One region of the Comamonas sp. Z1 genome, then DNA from elsewhere that is predicted to be linked to it. Evidence: riboswitches for the same ligand, from Rfam matches in the RefSeq annotation. Region 1 holds a riboswitch; the other holds the start of a gene.
The links. A riboswitch is a leader RNA that binds a small molecule or an ion and turns the genes downstream of it on or off. The one in region 1 is predicted to bind S-adenosylhomocysteine.

Region 1 (7,800 bases):
CGCGTGCGGACTTGACCACCTGGGGCAGGAACATCTTGCCGGCGCCGAACAGGTCGCCGACGATATTCATGCCGTCCATCAGCGGGCCTTCGATCACGTGCAGCGGGCGACCGCCGCCCTGCACCACGATCTGCTGGTAGGCCTCTTCGGTGTCTTCGGTGATGAAGTCGGTGATGCCGTGCACCAAGGCGTGCGACAGACGCTCACCCACGGTCTTCGGTGCCTCCGGCGTGCCGCGCCACTCGAGCTTCTTGCTGTCGTCCTTGGCCGCGCCCTTGGCGCTGTCGGCGATCTCGAGCAGGCGCTCGGCCGCATCGGGGCGGCGGTTGAGCACCACGTCCTCCACGCGTTCGCGCAACTGGGGCTCCAGGTCATCGTACACACCGACCATGCCGGCATTGACGATGCCCATGTCCATGCCCGCCGCAATCGCGTGATAGAGGAACACCGTGTGGATGGCCTCGCGCACGGGGTCGTTGCCACGGAACGAGAACGAGACATTGGAGACGCCGCCCGAGACCTTGGCACCGGGCAGGTTCTGCTTGATCCAGCGTACGGCCTCGATGAAATCGACGCCGTAGTTGTTGTGCTCTTCGATGCCGGTGGCCACGGCAAAGATGTTGGGGTCGAAGATGATGTCCTCGGGCGGGAAGCCCACTTCGTCGACCAGAATGCGGTAGGCGCGTTCGCAGATCTCGATCTTGCGCGCAAAGGTGTCGGCCTGGCCTTTTTCGTCAAACGCCATCACCACGGCGGCAGCGCCATAGCGCTTGACCAGCTTGGCGTGCTTCTTGAACTCCTCGACGCCCTCCTTCATGGAGATCGAGTTGACGATGCCCTTGCCCTGCAGGCAGCGCAGGCCGGCCTCGATCACGTCCCACTTGGAGCTGTCCACCATCACCGGCACCTTGGCGATATCGGGCTCGGAGGCAATCAGGTTCAGAAAGCGCACCATGGCGGCCTTGCTGTCCAGCATGGCCTCGTCCATGTTCACATCGATGACCTGGGCGCCGTTTTCCACCTGCTGGCGCGCCACGGCCAGAGCCTCTTCGTACTGCTCGTTGAGGATCAGGCGCGCAAAGGCCTTGGAGCCGGTGACGTTGGTGCGCTCGCCCACGTTGACGAACAGCGTCTCATCGCCGATGAAGACGGGCTCCAGGCCGGACAGGCGCATGGGAGGAATGGCAGTGGAAGGGGTAGCAGCGGACATCAGCTCACCTGTGTGAAAACCAGAAACAGAATCGAAAACAGGTGAGCGCCGTTGTGAGTGCCAGCAGATCGTCAACCAGATCTGCGACCCCGAGCCTGACGGGTCAAACATCTCTGGGATGACCGGCTGCAGCGCTCCTCGGGGTGAAGCCCGTCATTCTACGGCGAGGGCGGGCAATCGGGGCTTCAAGGCGCTTTGCCCCGCGGCTGTGCAGGAGAGCTCTATGCGAATGGCTATAGCAGATTCGACTTTCCACACCCCAAAAACAGGAGCAGGGCAAAAGGTAATTTCGCAGAACACGAATGCAACCATCTCATTTCAAGCATATTCCCGACATGGTGCGCATCCGCAAGGAATGGCGCACACCGCTTTCCTGCTCTCAGGCAGCCCGGCACCGGCGGGTCCGCCTGCCATGAGTGGACAAGCACCTACAGCCCCTATCTTTGAGTCTTTGGCACCATCGACAGCAAATGTCTGGTCCATGTGCTCAGCCGTGCACAGCCGATTGCCAGCCATGACCGGGCAGGCCATTCAGCCCTCGCATGGAACACCCAGGAGATACTATGAACGTGACCTTCGGCGCGTACTACACCCTCATCATGGCCGTGCTTGTGCTCATGCTTGGCAAGCTCATGACAAGACATATCCGCTTTCTGCGCGACTTCAATATTCCCGAGCCTGTCTCCGGCGGCCTGGTCGTGGCGGCCATCATCTTCATGCTGCATCAGACCACGGGACTGGCGCTGAGCTTCGAGGGCAGTCTGCAGTCGGCGTTCATGCTGGTGTTCTTCTCGTCCATCGGCCTGAGTGCGAACTTCGCGAAGCTGCGTGAGGGCGGCTCTGCGCTGTTCCTCTTCCTGGGCGTGATTGCCGTCTTCATCATCATGCAGAACATCGTGGGCGTGAGTCTGGCGTCCGTGCTGGGACTGGACCCGCTGATCGGCCTGGTCGCGGGCTCCATCACGCTGGTGGGCGGTCACGGTACGGCCGGAGCCTGGGGCTCGGTGCTGGAAAACCAATACGGTCTCACGGGAGCCACCACCCTGGGCATTGCCTGCGCCACTTTCGGCCTGATCATCGGCGGCCTGGTGGGCGGCCCGCTGGCCAAGCGACTGATCACGCGCCATCAGTTGGCCCAGCCGCTGACCGAGTCCGAGCAGCTGCGCGCCGATGCGCCCACGGTCAGCGAAGGCAGCGAGGTCGCCAACTTCGAGTCGCCCAACAAGGCACCGCGCCTGATCACGGCCGATGCTGCAGTGGAAACACTGGCCCTCTTCGCTGGCTGCCTGGCCTTTGCCGAATTCATGACTGGCCTGACCATGGGAACGGTCATCCAGCTGCCTACCTTTGTCTGGGCGCTGGGGGGAGGCGTGATCATCCGCAACGTGCTGGACTATATGTTTGGCTTCAAGGTCTTTGACCGCGCCATCGACGTCTTCGGCAATGCCTCGCTGTCTATGTATCTGGCCATCGCGCTGCTGTCGCTCAAGCTGTGGGAGCTGACCGACCTGGCCGGCCCGCTGATGGTCATTCTGGCCGCGCAAGCCATCGTCATGACGCTGTATGCGGCCTTCGTGACCTTCCGCATCATGGGCAAGAACTATGACGCCGCCGTGCTGGCCGCCGGCCACTGCGGCTTCGGCATGGGGGCCACGCCCACGGCCGTGGCCAATATGCAGGCCATCACCAACCAGTACGGTCCTTCGCACAAGGCCTTTCTGATCGTGCCCCTGGTCGGAGCCTTCTTCATCGACATCATCAACGCCTTTGTGCTGCAGGCCATGCTCAGCATTCTTCGCTGACCGCTACATCAGCCCCCCAAAAAAAGCGTGTTCCTGTTTGACAGGAACACGCTTTTTTCATGGCTGCTTGCGCTTTCAGGGCAAGCGTCAGAGGCTTGTGCGGCTCAAATCATGCAGCCACGGCCTGGGCCGAAGCCGGCAGGCCGAAGATGCGGTCGAACGCCCAGTTGAAGGCAAAGGTGTAGACCATGAAGAACACCAGCAGACCGGCTTCCATCACTGCAGCTTCCCACAGCGAGATGCCGAACCACCAGGCCATCAGCGGGATCAGCATGGCGGCGATGCCGCCTTCGAAACCGATGGCATGCACCACGCGGCGCATCAGGGAGCGGCCCTTGACACTCTGGCGCGATTCCCATTTCTCGAACAGGTGGTTGAAGCTCAGATTCCAGCAGATCGCGATCACCGAGGCAGCCACGGCCATGACGCCGGAATCGCTGGCCTTCTGGCCGATGGCCATGAAGATCAGGCTGGAGACGATGATGGCAATGATTTCGTACAGACCCACATAGAGGATGCGACGTTTGGGACCTTGAAGGCCCTTGGCCTTGGCGGGGGTGGCAAAAGCGGCGGTATTTTTGAGAGAAACGGCAGAGGAAGAAGCGGATGCCATCGCTGAGGCTTGTTGAGACATGGGCTGCAGTGTATGTTCTATAAATTGAAGATAAAAGTCAGTTCCTTTCAATTTTTCTGACAGATCGACACCATGCCCTTTAGCGCCGACCAGGTTCCGCTGTTTCTTGCCGTGCTCGATGCCGGCTCTTTCTCAGCGGCTGCACGCAAGCTGGGGCGTGTGCCCTCGGCCGTCAGCATGGCCATTGCCCAGTTGGAGGCAGAGCTGGAACTGCAGCTGTTTGACCGCAGCGGACGCGAGCCCGTGCCCAGCGCCGCCGCCCGCGCGCTCGAGCCGCAGGCGCGCCTGCTGGCCGAGCAGTTGCAGCTGCTGAACTGGCAGGCTCAGGCGCTGCATGCCGGGCTGGAGGAAAGGCTGACGCTGGCCATCGCCCCCGAACTGCTGGCCACGCACTGGAGCGAACCGCTGAACCGGCTGGTGCGCGAGTTTCCTGCGCTGCCGATTGAGGTGCTGGCAGCACCCCAGGCAGATGCGCTGGAGCTTTTGCATGCCGGCCGCGCCCATCTGGCCCTGGTGTTCGAGCGGCCCGCCATTGACGGGCGCGAGGGTTTCCAGGAAATGGGCCGCGAGACGCTGGTGGCCGTGATGTCGCCGCAGTTCGAGCTCTGGCAGCAGGCGCTGGCCGAGCATGAGCAGGGCCGCACCACACGGCCACAGCTCACGGTGGAACAACTGGCTGCCACGCGTCAGGTACTGGTGGCCAGCCGCGACCCGCAGCAGACAGACCCGCGCTTTGTGTTTGCGCGCCAGCTCTGGCGCACGGACAGCCACCAGGCAGCGCTTTCGCTGATAAGTGCAGGTCTGGCCTGGGGCTGGCTGCCCAAGGGCCTGGTGGAGTCGCATATCGGCAGCGGTGCGCTGATGGAAATTCCCGTGCTCAACATCAGCAACGGCACGACCTTGTTCGTGGACTGGGTCTGGTCCAAGGAGCGGGCCCAGGGTCTGGCGGCCAGGCGCTTTGTGCAACTGCTGCGCGAGCGCTGAGCTTCCATGGGCTGGCCTCCAACATCTGGTCTTGAAGACAAAAAAGCTTAAGGAGCAGAATGTACAAGCGCCAGCCGCTAGTCATTCCATAGCGAATCAATTTGCACTGCACAGGAGTTTCAATACATGCCCCGTCAGCCCGCCAAAGCCGCCCCCGCTACCTCGTCTGCCGCGCAGGCCGAACCCGATCGCCAGCCAGCGCGCAAGCGCCTGCCGTTTCCGACCAGCGAATCGGTACAGGCCACCAAGGCAGCCAAGCCATCGCCCTCCCGGCCTGTGTCGCGCAAAAAGCCTGCCGCCAAAACCGTGAGCCGGACCGCTGCACCCACGGCAAAAGCACCCGTCTTGTCCTTGGTCTATCCTTTCGAGTCCAAGGACAAGGCGCTGCACAAGCTATGGCAGCCCTGGCAACCGGGCCAGCCACGGGACAGTCGTTTGACCACCGGACACCCTCGGCCCGCAGTGGAGTTGCAGAAGTTCGACCCGTCCGCCAAGCCCTTCTCCTCCGACAAGGGCAAGCAATATGACAAGGACAGCGTGAACCAGCTGGCCGAGGCTCTGGACGGGCTGCAGAATATTTTCTATGCCGACCGGCGTTTCAAGCTGCTGGTCATCCTGCAGGGCATGGATGCCGCGGGCAAGGACGGCACGCTGCGCGCAGTCTTCGGTCGCATGTCGCCGCTGGGCGTGCGCACCGTGGGCTGGAAGGCGCCCACCGAAACCGAGAAGGCGCATGACTATCTGTGGCGCATTCACCAGCAGTTGCCAGGTGCGGGCGAGATCGTGCTCTTCAACCGCAGCCAGTACGAGGATGTGCTGGTGCCCGTGGTCAACGGCTGGCTCACGCCCGAGCAGCAGACCCAACGCTATGCGCAGATCAACGACTTCGAGCGCATGCTCAGCGAGACCGGCACGGTGATCGTCAAGTTCATGCTGCACATCAGCAAGGACGAACAGCGCGAGCGGCTGCAGCAGCGGCTGGACGACCCCTGCAAGCACTGGAAGTTCGACGAGAACGACCTCAAGGTACGCGCCCAGTGGGACGACTACCAGCAGGCTTACGGCCAGCTGCTGGGCGCCACGCACACGCCCTGGGCACCCTGGACCATCGTGCCCGCCGACTCCAAGACCCACCGCAATCTGATGGTGGCCACGGTGTTGCGCGAGGTGCTGGGCAATCTGGAGCTCAAATATCCGCCCGGGGCACCGGCGCTGGATCACATCAAGGTCCGGTGACGCACACAGCTCCCGCCGCCATCAGAGCTCGCATATAGCTCTCAAAAAGAGAGCTGTTGGCGTTTGTTCTCAATGATTTTCAGATTAAAAAGCATCTGAAGTCATTCATCAAAAGGCGCTAGCAGCTCCTGTTTTTGAAAACTACCGGGACAGATCAGAACTGCCAGCCCAGTGCGCCCAGGCCGTCGAACTCCATCTCGAAGCGATCGCCGGCTTGAAGCGGCATGCAGCCGCACCAGGTTCCCGTCGTCACCACGGTGCCGGCAGGCACGCTGCCGTATTCGCGCGCCACATGCTGCAGCCAGTCCACGAGCAGCCAGGCCGGATCGCCCAGGCTGTGCGTTCCGGTAAAGCGCTGTGGCGGGCCGTCATTTACGGTCACCGTGCACAGCTGTCGGGCCCAGTCGCGGCCGGCAATGACGGAAGCACTCTGCCACTCGCCCAGCGCCAGTCCGCCATGGCATTGGCCGTCGGCCAGCAAGGCCAGGGCCGGGGCCTTGAGGCCGTCGCGCCAGCGCACATCCACCCATTCCACTGCCACGCAGGCGGCGTCAACCAGCGCCAGCGCGCTGTCGTAATCGAGGGTTGCCGCCTGATCGGCGCTCACATCCAGGCCTATGCGCAGGGCGATCTCGGCCTCGGCACAGCGCAGATTGAAGACGGTGTCGGGCGCGGGCACCGGATTCACGCCCTGGCGAATGCCGTCCTCGGGCAGCGGCACATGCAGCAGCGCGGCGTTGCGGCCCGGGCCGCCGGACTTCCAGTAGCGCGGCGCGCGATCGGCGGGCCACCAGTTCCAGGTACGCGCCAGCGCGCTTTGCACGGCACGGGCATCGGCGGCATCGCGCATCAGCGCTGCCACGTCGGCTCCCAGAGCCTGGGCCGTGCCCAGTTTGCGCGACCACCACAGCGCATCGGCCGTGGCATAGCTGTCCTCGGGCAATTCGGGCCACAACGTCTTCCAGTCGGGCAGCACCTCATCCTGCGTCTGCAGCTCGGGAGCCAGCCCAATGGGCGGGGTATTGGCAAACGGTGCCGGGCCGCACCAGCCGCTTTTGCAATCATTGTTTTCAGACATGACGGCAATGATGGCAAATTTCCTGTCTCCATGTCACCAATTCAGTGCTTGGCCCACATCCAGAGCGGCTTTCAGATGGTTATGCACAAAATGCATAGTATCTCAAACAAGAAGCCTTGGACAGGAAAATCCGGCGCGCGCACACTGTGAATCCCGGACAGCAAGGGCTTACAACGACCTTGCTCCACTCAGTCAACCAGGCCTACATCATGCAAGCCAAAGACTCTTCAGCGCTGTCCACAGCGCATGCTCTGCCCTCCTACCTCAACTCCGATCATCTCGGTCCCTGGGGCATTTATCTGCAACAGGTCGACCGTGTCACCCCCTACCTGGGCTCGCTGGCCCGCTGGGTTGAAACGCTCAAGCGACCCAAGCGCATCCTGATCGTCGATGTCCCCATCGAGATGGACGACGGCCGTATCGCACACTTCGAGGGCTACCGCGTGCAGCACAACCTGAGCCGAGGTCCCGGCAAGGGCGGTGTGCGCTTCCACCAGGATGTGACGCTGTCTGAAGTGATGGCACTATCGGCCTGGATGAGCATCAAGAATGCAGCCGTGAACGTGCCCTACGGTGGCGCCAAGGGCGGCATCCGTGTCGACCCGCGAAAGCTGTCCAAGGCCGAGCTGGAGCGCCTGACACGCCGCTATACCAGCGAAATCGGTCTGCTGATCGGCCCCACCAAGGACATTCCGGCACCTGACGTGAACACCAACGGCCAGGTCATGGCCTGGATGATGGACACCTACTCCATGAACACGGGCGCCACGGCCACCGGCGTGGTCACGGGCAAGCCCGTGGACCTGGGCGGATCGCTGGGTCGCGTCGAGGCCACGGGCCGCGGCGTGTTCACCGT
Region 2 (7,800 bases), on a different contig from region 1:
GACAGATCGCCGGTCACGAAATCAAAGGCCGGGCTGATGTCGATATTTTCGGTACCGGGCTTGCGACGCAACTCCACCGGAGCCAGACCTTCGGCCCGGGCCTTGGCCTTGGCGGCGCGCTCGGCTTTGAAGCTCTCGACATCCTGTTCCTTGGCGTCGTCGCTGTCGTCATAGTCCTCATCGACCTGACCGCCGTTGCGCATCCAGGCATAGGGAGCGACGGGCTGGGTGTCGTTGTCCTCTTCTTCCTCGATGACTTCGCACAGCGCCTCGTCGCAGGCCTTCTCCAGCAGCTCGGGCGTCAGCGCGCGGGCGTTGAAGCCCTCGACGCAGACCACGCGTTCGTCATTTTTCAGGCGCTCGTGCAACTGGCCGTGGCCCACGTCGATGCCGATGACCTGGGTCGCACCGGCCTGCAGCAGGCAATCGGTGAAGCCGCCCGTGCTCTGGCCCACATCCAGACAGCGCAAGCCCTTGACGCTCAGGCCGGTCGCGGCCAGCGCGCCCTCGAGCTTGAGCCCGCCGCGCGAGATGTATTTGGCCTCGGCGGCGTCCAGCAGCTGCAGCTCGGCACCGGCAGGAATGTCATCGCCGTTCTTGGCCACTTTCTTCCATGGCGCCAGCGGCGTCAGGCGCCACTCCACACCCGAGGCGATCAGGCGCTGGGCCTGGGAACGGGTGGCAGCATGACCTGCTTCAACCAAAAAAACATCTGCGCGCATAGCGTCGCTTCCTTTGAAATAAACCGGCGCCAGGCGCTGCACAAAGGTGCAGCGGGCAAAAGAAATCTTTTGAGATAGCAGCCTACGCTTGATACATCTTGATTTCAGATAAATATTCACCTGAAATCTATGTATGACGTGCGCAAGCAGCTATTAAATTTAAACCACGACAGCCGCTCACTAATACTGGCAGAGCCTAGCAAAGTGACAGCGAGCAAGCGCCGCCGCGCAGCAAAGCTGTCGTCCCCCTCCCCTAGCGCGCAGCGCGTAGAGAGGGGGGGAAGGCGCAAAGCGCCTCAGGGGGGTGCTATTAATAACGATAAGTTTCAGGCTTGTAAGGGCCTTGCTTGCTCACGCCGATATAAGCGGCCTGCTCGTCGCTCAGTTCGGTCAGCATGGCGCCGACCTTCTTCAGGTGCAGGCGGGCGACCTTTTCGTCCAGGATCTTGGGCAGCACATAGACCTTGCCCACTTCGTAGGCGTCGGGGCGGGTGAACAGCTCGATCTGCGCCAGGGTCTGGTTGGCAAAGGAGTTGGACATCACAAAGCTGGGGTGGCCGGTGGCGCAGCCCAGGTTCACCAGACGGCCCTTGGCCAGCAGGGTGATCTTCTTGCCGTCGGGGAACTCGATCTGGTCGACCTGGGGCTTCACTTCTTCCCACTTGTACTTCTCGATCGAAGCCACATCGATTTCGTTGTCGAAGTGACCGATGTTGCAGACGATGGCCTGATCCTTCATGGCAACCATGTGCTCGTGGCGGATGATGTCCTTGTTGCCGGTGGTGGTCACGAAGATATCGGCCTTGTCGGCAGCGTATTCCATGGTCACGACCTTGTAGCCTTCCATGGCGGCCTGCAGGGCGTTGATGGGGTCGATCTCGGTCACCCAGACCTGGGCCGACAGCGCGCGCAAAGCCTGGGCGGAGCCCTTGCCCACGTCGCCATAGCCGGCCACGCAAGCCACCTTGCCGGCGATCATCACGTCGGTAGCGCGCTTGATGCCGTCCACCAGCGATTCGCGGCAGCCGTACAGATTGTCGAACTTGGACTTGGTCACCGAGTCGTTGACGTTGATGGCGCGGAACAGCAGCGTGCCCTTGGCCGACATTTCGTTGAGGCGGTGCACGCCGGTGGTGGTCTCTTCGGTCACGCCCATGATCTGGGCCGACTTGCGGCTGTACCAGGTGGAGTCCACGGCCAGCTTGGCCTTGATGGCGGCGAAGACGATGCGCTCTTCTTCCGAACCGGGGTTGGCCAGCACGGACAGATCCTTCTCGGCGCGCTTGCCCAGGTGCATGAGCATGGTGGCGTCGCCGCCGTCGTCCAGGATCATGTTGGGGCCTTCGCCTTCGGTACCGGCGGCACCGAATTCAAAGATGGAGTGGGTGTAGTTCCAGTAGTCTTCCAGCGACTCGCCCTTGATGGCATAGACAGGCACGCCGGTTTCGGCGATGGCGGCAGCTGCGTGATCCTGGGTCGAGAAGATGTTGCACGAAGCCCAGCGCACTTGTGCACCCAGAGCCGTCAGCGTCTCGATCAGCACGGCGGTCTGGATGGTCATGTGCAGCGAGCCCGTGATGCGCGCGCCCTTCAGGGGCTGGGCAGCGGCGAACTCCTCGCGCACGGCCATCAGACCGGGCATTTCGGTTTCGGCGATCCTGATTTCCTTGCGGCCCCAGGCAGCCAGGGAAATATCGGTAATGGCCGAATCAGCGGGGTTGAAGCGCACGGCAGCGTTCATGGTTTTCTCCAAATCTTGAATGAAAAACCACGTTCTGCAGCAGAGGGGGAATAAACCGGCTCACCGCACAGAAAGCGTGGGCGAGCGTCGTTGCGGGATGAAATCCGAGCCTCACGCCCCGCGCAGACCAGCTCATGGCTGGCTGGGGAACGCTGCAACGCTCCTCGGATGGACGGCGATTATAAAGGAATCAGCCTTCCAGGCCCACCAAGCGATAACCGACTTGCAACTCGGTTACCAGATGCCGGGGCTGGGCCGGATCGAGCTCTATCTTCTGGCGCAGATTGGCCATGTGCACGCGCAGATAGTGGGGGCGGTCCAGATATTCAGCGCCCCAGACCTGCAGCAGCAACTGGCGGTGGGTCAGCACCTTGCCATGGCCGGCAATCAGGGCCGCCAGCAGGCGGAACTCTATGGGCGTCAGGTGCACGGCCACTCCGTCGCGCCTGACATCGTGCGCCGCCAGATCCACCACCACCGCGCCGAAACGCGCACAGCTGCCGGGCTTGTCTGCCGCCGACGCCTGCTGGCGGCGGCGCAGCATCACGCGCAGCCTGGCCAGCAACTCGGGCACGCCGAAGGGCTTGGTCAGATAGTCATCGGCCCCGGCGTCCAGCGCCGCCACCTTGTCCTCTTCTCGCTCGCGCGCGGACAGGATCAGAATCGGCAACTGGCTCCAGCCGCGCAGCTCGGCAATCACGGTCTTGCCATCGGCATCGGGCAGACCCAGGTCCAGCACCACGGCGTCGGGCTGGCGGCTGGCGGCCTCGATCAGGCCGCGCCTGGCGGTTTCTGACTCGAACACCTGCCAGCCTTCGTCCTCCAGTGCCAGGCGCACAAAGCGGCGGATGCTGGCGTCGTCTTCAATCAGCAAAATGCGGGGTGCGGCGCTTGTCATATTCGGATTTGCATGTGATGCACGGGATTGTCGGCTCATTCGTCCATGGCCGGCTGCTCGGGCACGGGCAGCGAGATGCTGAAAACGGTGCCCGGCCCGGGGTCTGCCGCCGCTACCCGCAAACTGCCGCCATGGGCTTGCACAATCCGCTGAGCCAGCGCCAGGCCGAGCCCCATGCCGAACACGGCACTCTCCGCCTGCCCACGCGTGAACGGCTCGAACAGTTGCTCGGGGGACAGATGCACGGGCAGGCCCGGCCCCGCGTCCTGCACGCTCAGCACACAGTTGCCGTCGGCCACGCTCGCTGCCACGGTGATCGTCGTGCCTTCGGGCGTGTACTTGATGGCGTTGTCCAGCAGATTGACCAGCACACGCTCCATCAGCACGGCATCGAGCTGCAGCAAGGGCAGATCGGCCGGCAGCGAGGTCTGCAGCACATGAGCGGCCAGTCGCTCGCGCATCTGCGCCAGCGCGCTGCCCACCAGTTCGTCCACCGGCAGCCATTCACGCTTGAGCTGCACGCCGCCTTGCTGCAGGCGCGCCATGGCCAGCAGGTTGTCCACCAGTTGCTGCAGCGCCTGTGCCTGATTGCGAATCTGCACCAGCATGTGATGCGCCGGCCCCTGCGGCGCATGTGGCAAGGCCGCCTGGGCCGCGCCCAGGATGCCCGTCAGCGGCGTGCGCAGATCATGCGAGACGGCCGAGAGCAAGGTGTTGCGCATGCGCTCGCCTTCCATGGCGATCTGGGTCTGCTGCGCCACCTCCACAAAATGCACACGCTCCAATGCCAGGGCGATCTGGCTGGCACAGGCTTCAAGCAGACGGCGCTCCTCGGGCACTCGCAATCGTTGCGGCGCACGCAGCTGCAGCACCAGCACGCCACGCGAACGCACGGGCGCCATCAGCGGCACATAAAGTGCCGGCGCAGCTGCCAGGGTATCGGTTCCATGGCCGGCCATCTGGCCATGCTCCATGCTCCAGCGACCCACGCTGGTGTCGATCTGAGCTTCGCTGCCAGGCGCCAGCTGCAGGCGCTCATCGGCATCGGGCACCAGCAGCCCGGTCTGGGCATCGAAAACGCCTGAAATCGTGGTCAGCGCGATCTGCGTGACCTGCTCCTGCGTCAGCGCACCCGACAGGTCACGCGCCAGCCTGGCCAGCGCGCCGGCCCGCCTTTCGCGCTCTGCGGCCACGCGCGCCTCGTGGCGCAGCCGCGCCGTGAGCTGGCCGCAGACCAGGGCCACACCCAGCATCAGGCTGAAGGTGAACAGGTATTGCGTATCGTTGACGCTGAAGGAGTTGCGCGGCGGCACAAAGTAGAAATCGAACAGCAGCACTGACAGCAGGGCCGCCCATGCTCCGGGGCCGCGTCCCCAGCGCACGGCGGACAGCACCACCACCAGCAGGAAAAGCATGACGACATTGGCAGGGTCGAACACTCGCAGCAGCAGCTCAGCCACCGCTGTCGCGGCCAGGCAAGCCAGGGTCACGCCCGCATAGCCCTTCCACGGAATGGTTTTTTCACGCGCCGCCGGCAATCGCAAGGTGCTCTCGTTCTTGCTTTGCTTGACGGACAGCAGCAGCACGTCCAGGCCGGGATCCAGCGCAGCGATCTGTTCGGACAGGCTGGAGGCACGCCAGCGCAGCCATCGGCTCAAAGGTTCGTGCACACGCGCCAGCACCAGATGACTGGCATTGCGCTCACGCGCAAAGTCCACCAGAGCCTGGGCCACATGGGCACCGGGGATGGTGGCCGTTTCCGCGCCCAGACGCGCCGCCAGCGCCAGGGTCTTGAGCACGGCCTCCTGCGCTGCCCGAGGCCTATGCTGGCGCTCCGGCGCATCCACATAGACCACCACCCAGTCGGCCTCCAGCCGCCTGGCCAGGCGTGCCACCTGGCGCACCAGGGCATCATCACCGGCGCGGCCGCCCACGCCTACCAGCAAGCGCTCGCGCGTGGGCCAGACATCGCCGATGGAGCGCTCGCGGCGGTAGTCGCGCATGTCCTCATCGACACGATCGGCCGTGCGGCGCAGGGCCAGCTCGCGCAGCGCCAGCAAATTGCCCTGGCGAAAGAAATTGCGCGAGGCCCGCTCGGCCTGCTCCAGCGGATAGACCTTGCCCGACTTGAGGCGCTTGAGCAGCTCCTCGGGCGGGATGTCGACCACGATGACCTCGTCGGCATCGTCAAAGATATGGTCGGGCACGGTCTCATGGACCTGTATGCCCACAATGCCGCCCACCACATCGTTGAGGCTTTCCAGGTGCTGAACGTTGAGCGTGGTCCACACCTCGATACCCGCCTCCAGAAGCTCCTGCACATCCTGCCAGCGCTTGGGGTGGCGTGAGCCGCTCACATTGCTGTGCGCCAGCTCGTCGAGCAGCAGCACCTCCGGGCGGCGCGCCAGAGCTGCATCGAGGTCGAACTCGTCCAGCTGCCTGCCCTGGTAGACCAGCGTGCGCCGCGGCAGCAGCTCCAGGTCGTGCAGCTGCTGCTCGGTCTCGGCGCGGCCATGCGTCTCCACCAGCCCTACCAGAACCTTGCGTCCTGCCTGCCGCTCGCGCTGCGCAGCCGCCAGCATGGAATAGGTCTTGCCCACTCCGGCATTGGAGCCAAAGTAGATGCGCAGCTTGCCGAGATGGGCGCGCTGCCGATCTGCCTGCAGTTGAGCGACCAGCGCGTCGGGGTCGGGGCGCTGCGCGGCGGATGAGGGTGTGGATGAAGGCATCAGGCGATCAGCGTATCACTCAAGTCCGGTCAGAACCCGGCACTCAGGCCCAGCAGCCAGCCGCTGCGCGCCAGATCACGCCATTGGCCACGACTGTTGACGGCGCTGTAGTAGCGGGCATCGGCCGAGGTACCCGCGTACGCAAGCGATGCAGTCCACGCCCCCCAGGCCCTGGATAGCGAGATGCGCCAGTCGGCATAGGAAACATCGCTGTAATTGCGCACCCAGGTATAGCCGCCATGCAGGCCCAAGGTGGCGAGATCGCCCAGCGGATGCTGATAGTTCAGATCCAGATACTGGCTGCCGCGGCTGCTGCCTGCCGGCTGCAGCGCAGTGGCGAACGCCGAGCCGGCGGTACTCTCGCCCAGGCCGAAATAAGGCGTCAGTGCCACGGACCATTTGATGCTCAGACCACCATGAGTCGCCCCCAGATAGAGCTCGGTGGTGTCAAAGCGTTTGCTGCTGCCATCGCTTGCGCCCAGGCGTGCACCGGGATAGCGGTACTGCAAAAGCCCGGCATCCAGCAGCCAGTCAGGCACGAGCTCGCCGCGCCAGCCACCATAGATATCGTGCTCCAGTCCCTGGCCCCGGCCATAGCTGTTGGTTGAGACATTGGACAGCGACGTGCCCAGATAAAAGCCCTTGGGCAAGGCCAGTTCCACTGCGCCCTGCACGGCCGCACCTTGCCAGGTCTGCGAGATGCCGCGAAAGCGGTAGTCACTGATCAGGCCCAGCGAGCCGGTCAGGGAAGACCTGCTGTCGGCCTGCGCAGGAGCTGAGCTTTCAGAAGCAGATTGCGCTTTTGTTTCCTCGGCAGCAGAGGGCTTTGCACAGCTCAAGGCAATCATCAGCAACGCAGAGCCGATGGCCCAGGAGCGCGAGGCGTGAAATGGTTTTTGGGGATGGAAGAGACGCATGATGGTGAAGCAAACAGATCAGACTTGCCGCGCCCGCAGGGAACGCGGACAAGCCAGAGAAACGAGAAAGCAAGGCCTGGATATGACTTAGACGAGGCCCAGAACTGTCAGCAGCATGTCGATGAGCTTGATGCCAACAAACGGCACGATCAGCCCGCCCAGGCCATAGATCAGCAGGTTTCGGCGCAGCAGCAGGGCCGCACCCACGGCGCGATACTGCACACCACGCAAGGCCAGCGGCACCAGGGCGATGATGATCAGTGCATTGAAGATCACGGCACTGAGGATGGCGGAATCGGCGCTGTGCAGCTGCATCACGTTGAGCGAGGCCAGTTGCGGATAAGTGCCCACAAAGGCGGCAGGAATGATGGCGAAATACTTGGCCACATCATTGGCAATGCTGAAGGTGGTCAACGCGCCGCGCGTCATCAGCATCTGCTTGCCGGTTTCCACCACCTCGATCAGCTTGGTGGGGTTGCTGTCCAGGTCCACCATATTGCCGGCCTCTTTGGCAGCCTGGGTGCCGCTGTTCATGGCCACGGCCACATCGGCCTGGGCCAGGGCCGGAGCATCGTTGGTGCCATCCCCCGTCATCGCCACCAGGCGGCCCGCAGCCTGGTGCGAGCGGATCAGCTGCAGCTTGTCTTCGGGCCTGGCTTCGGCCAGGTAATCATCCACCCCTGCCTCTGCGGCAATGGCGGCAGCCGTCAGCGGGTTGTCGCCCGTCACCATCACCGTCTTTATGCCCATGCGGCGCAGCTCGGCAAAGCGCTCGCGCATGCCCGGCTTGACG

Region 2: linked by a shared signal. The riboswitch ahead of ahcY (adenosylhomocysteinase) and the one ahead of metH (methionine synthase) in region 1 are both predicted to bind S-adenosylhomocysteine.

The regions. Positions count from the first base shown of each region.
Region 1 is NZ_VOQT01000006.1:140,087-147,886, forward strand. Features, by position in the region: gene metH (methionine synthase) at 1-1,210, opposite strand, end outside; S-adenosyl-L-homocysteine riboswitch at 1,247-1,356, opposite strand; gene gltS (sodium/glutamate symporter) at 1,774-3,012, shown strand; gene FSY45_RS13445 (PACE efflux transporter) at 3,122-3,625, opposite strand; gene FSY45_RS13450 (LysR family transcriptional regulator) at 3,719-4,630, shown strand; gene FSY45_RS13455 (PPK2 family polyphosphate kinase) at 4,757-5,866, shown strand; gene FSY45_RS13460 (fumarylacetoacetate hydrolase family protein) at 6,021-6,944, opposite strand; gene FSY45_RS13465 (Glu/Leu/Phe/Val dehydrogenase) at 7,154-7,800, shown strand, end outside.
Region 2 is NZ_VOQT01000005.1:70,453-78,252, reverse strand. Features, by position in the region: gene FSY45_RS11290 (TlyA family RNA methyltransferase) at 1-722, opposite strand, end outside; gene ahcY (adenosylhomocysteinase) at 1,033-2,463, opposite strand; S-adenosyl-L-homocysteine riboswitch at 2,539-2,635, opposite strand; gene FSY45_RS11280 (response regulator) at 2,654-3,361, opposite strand; gene FSY45_RS11275 (sensor histidine kinase KdpD) at 3,397-6,090, opposite strand; gene FSY45_RS11270 (TorF family putative porin) at 6,120-7,007, opposite strand; gene kdpB (potassium-transporting ATPase subunit KdpB) at 7,095-7,800, opposite strand, start outside.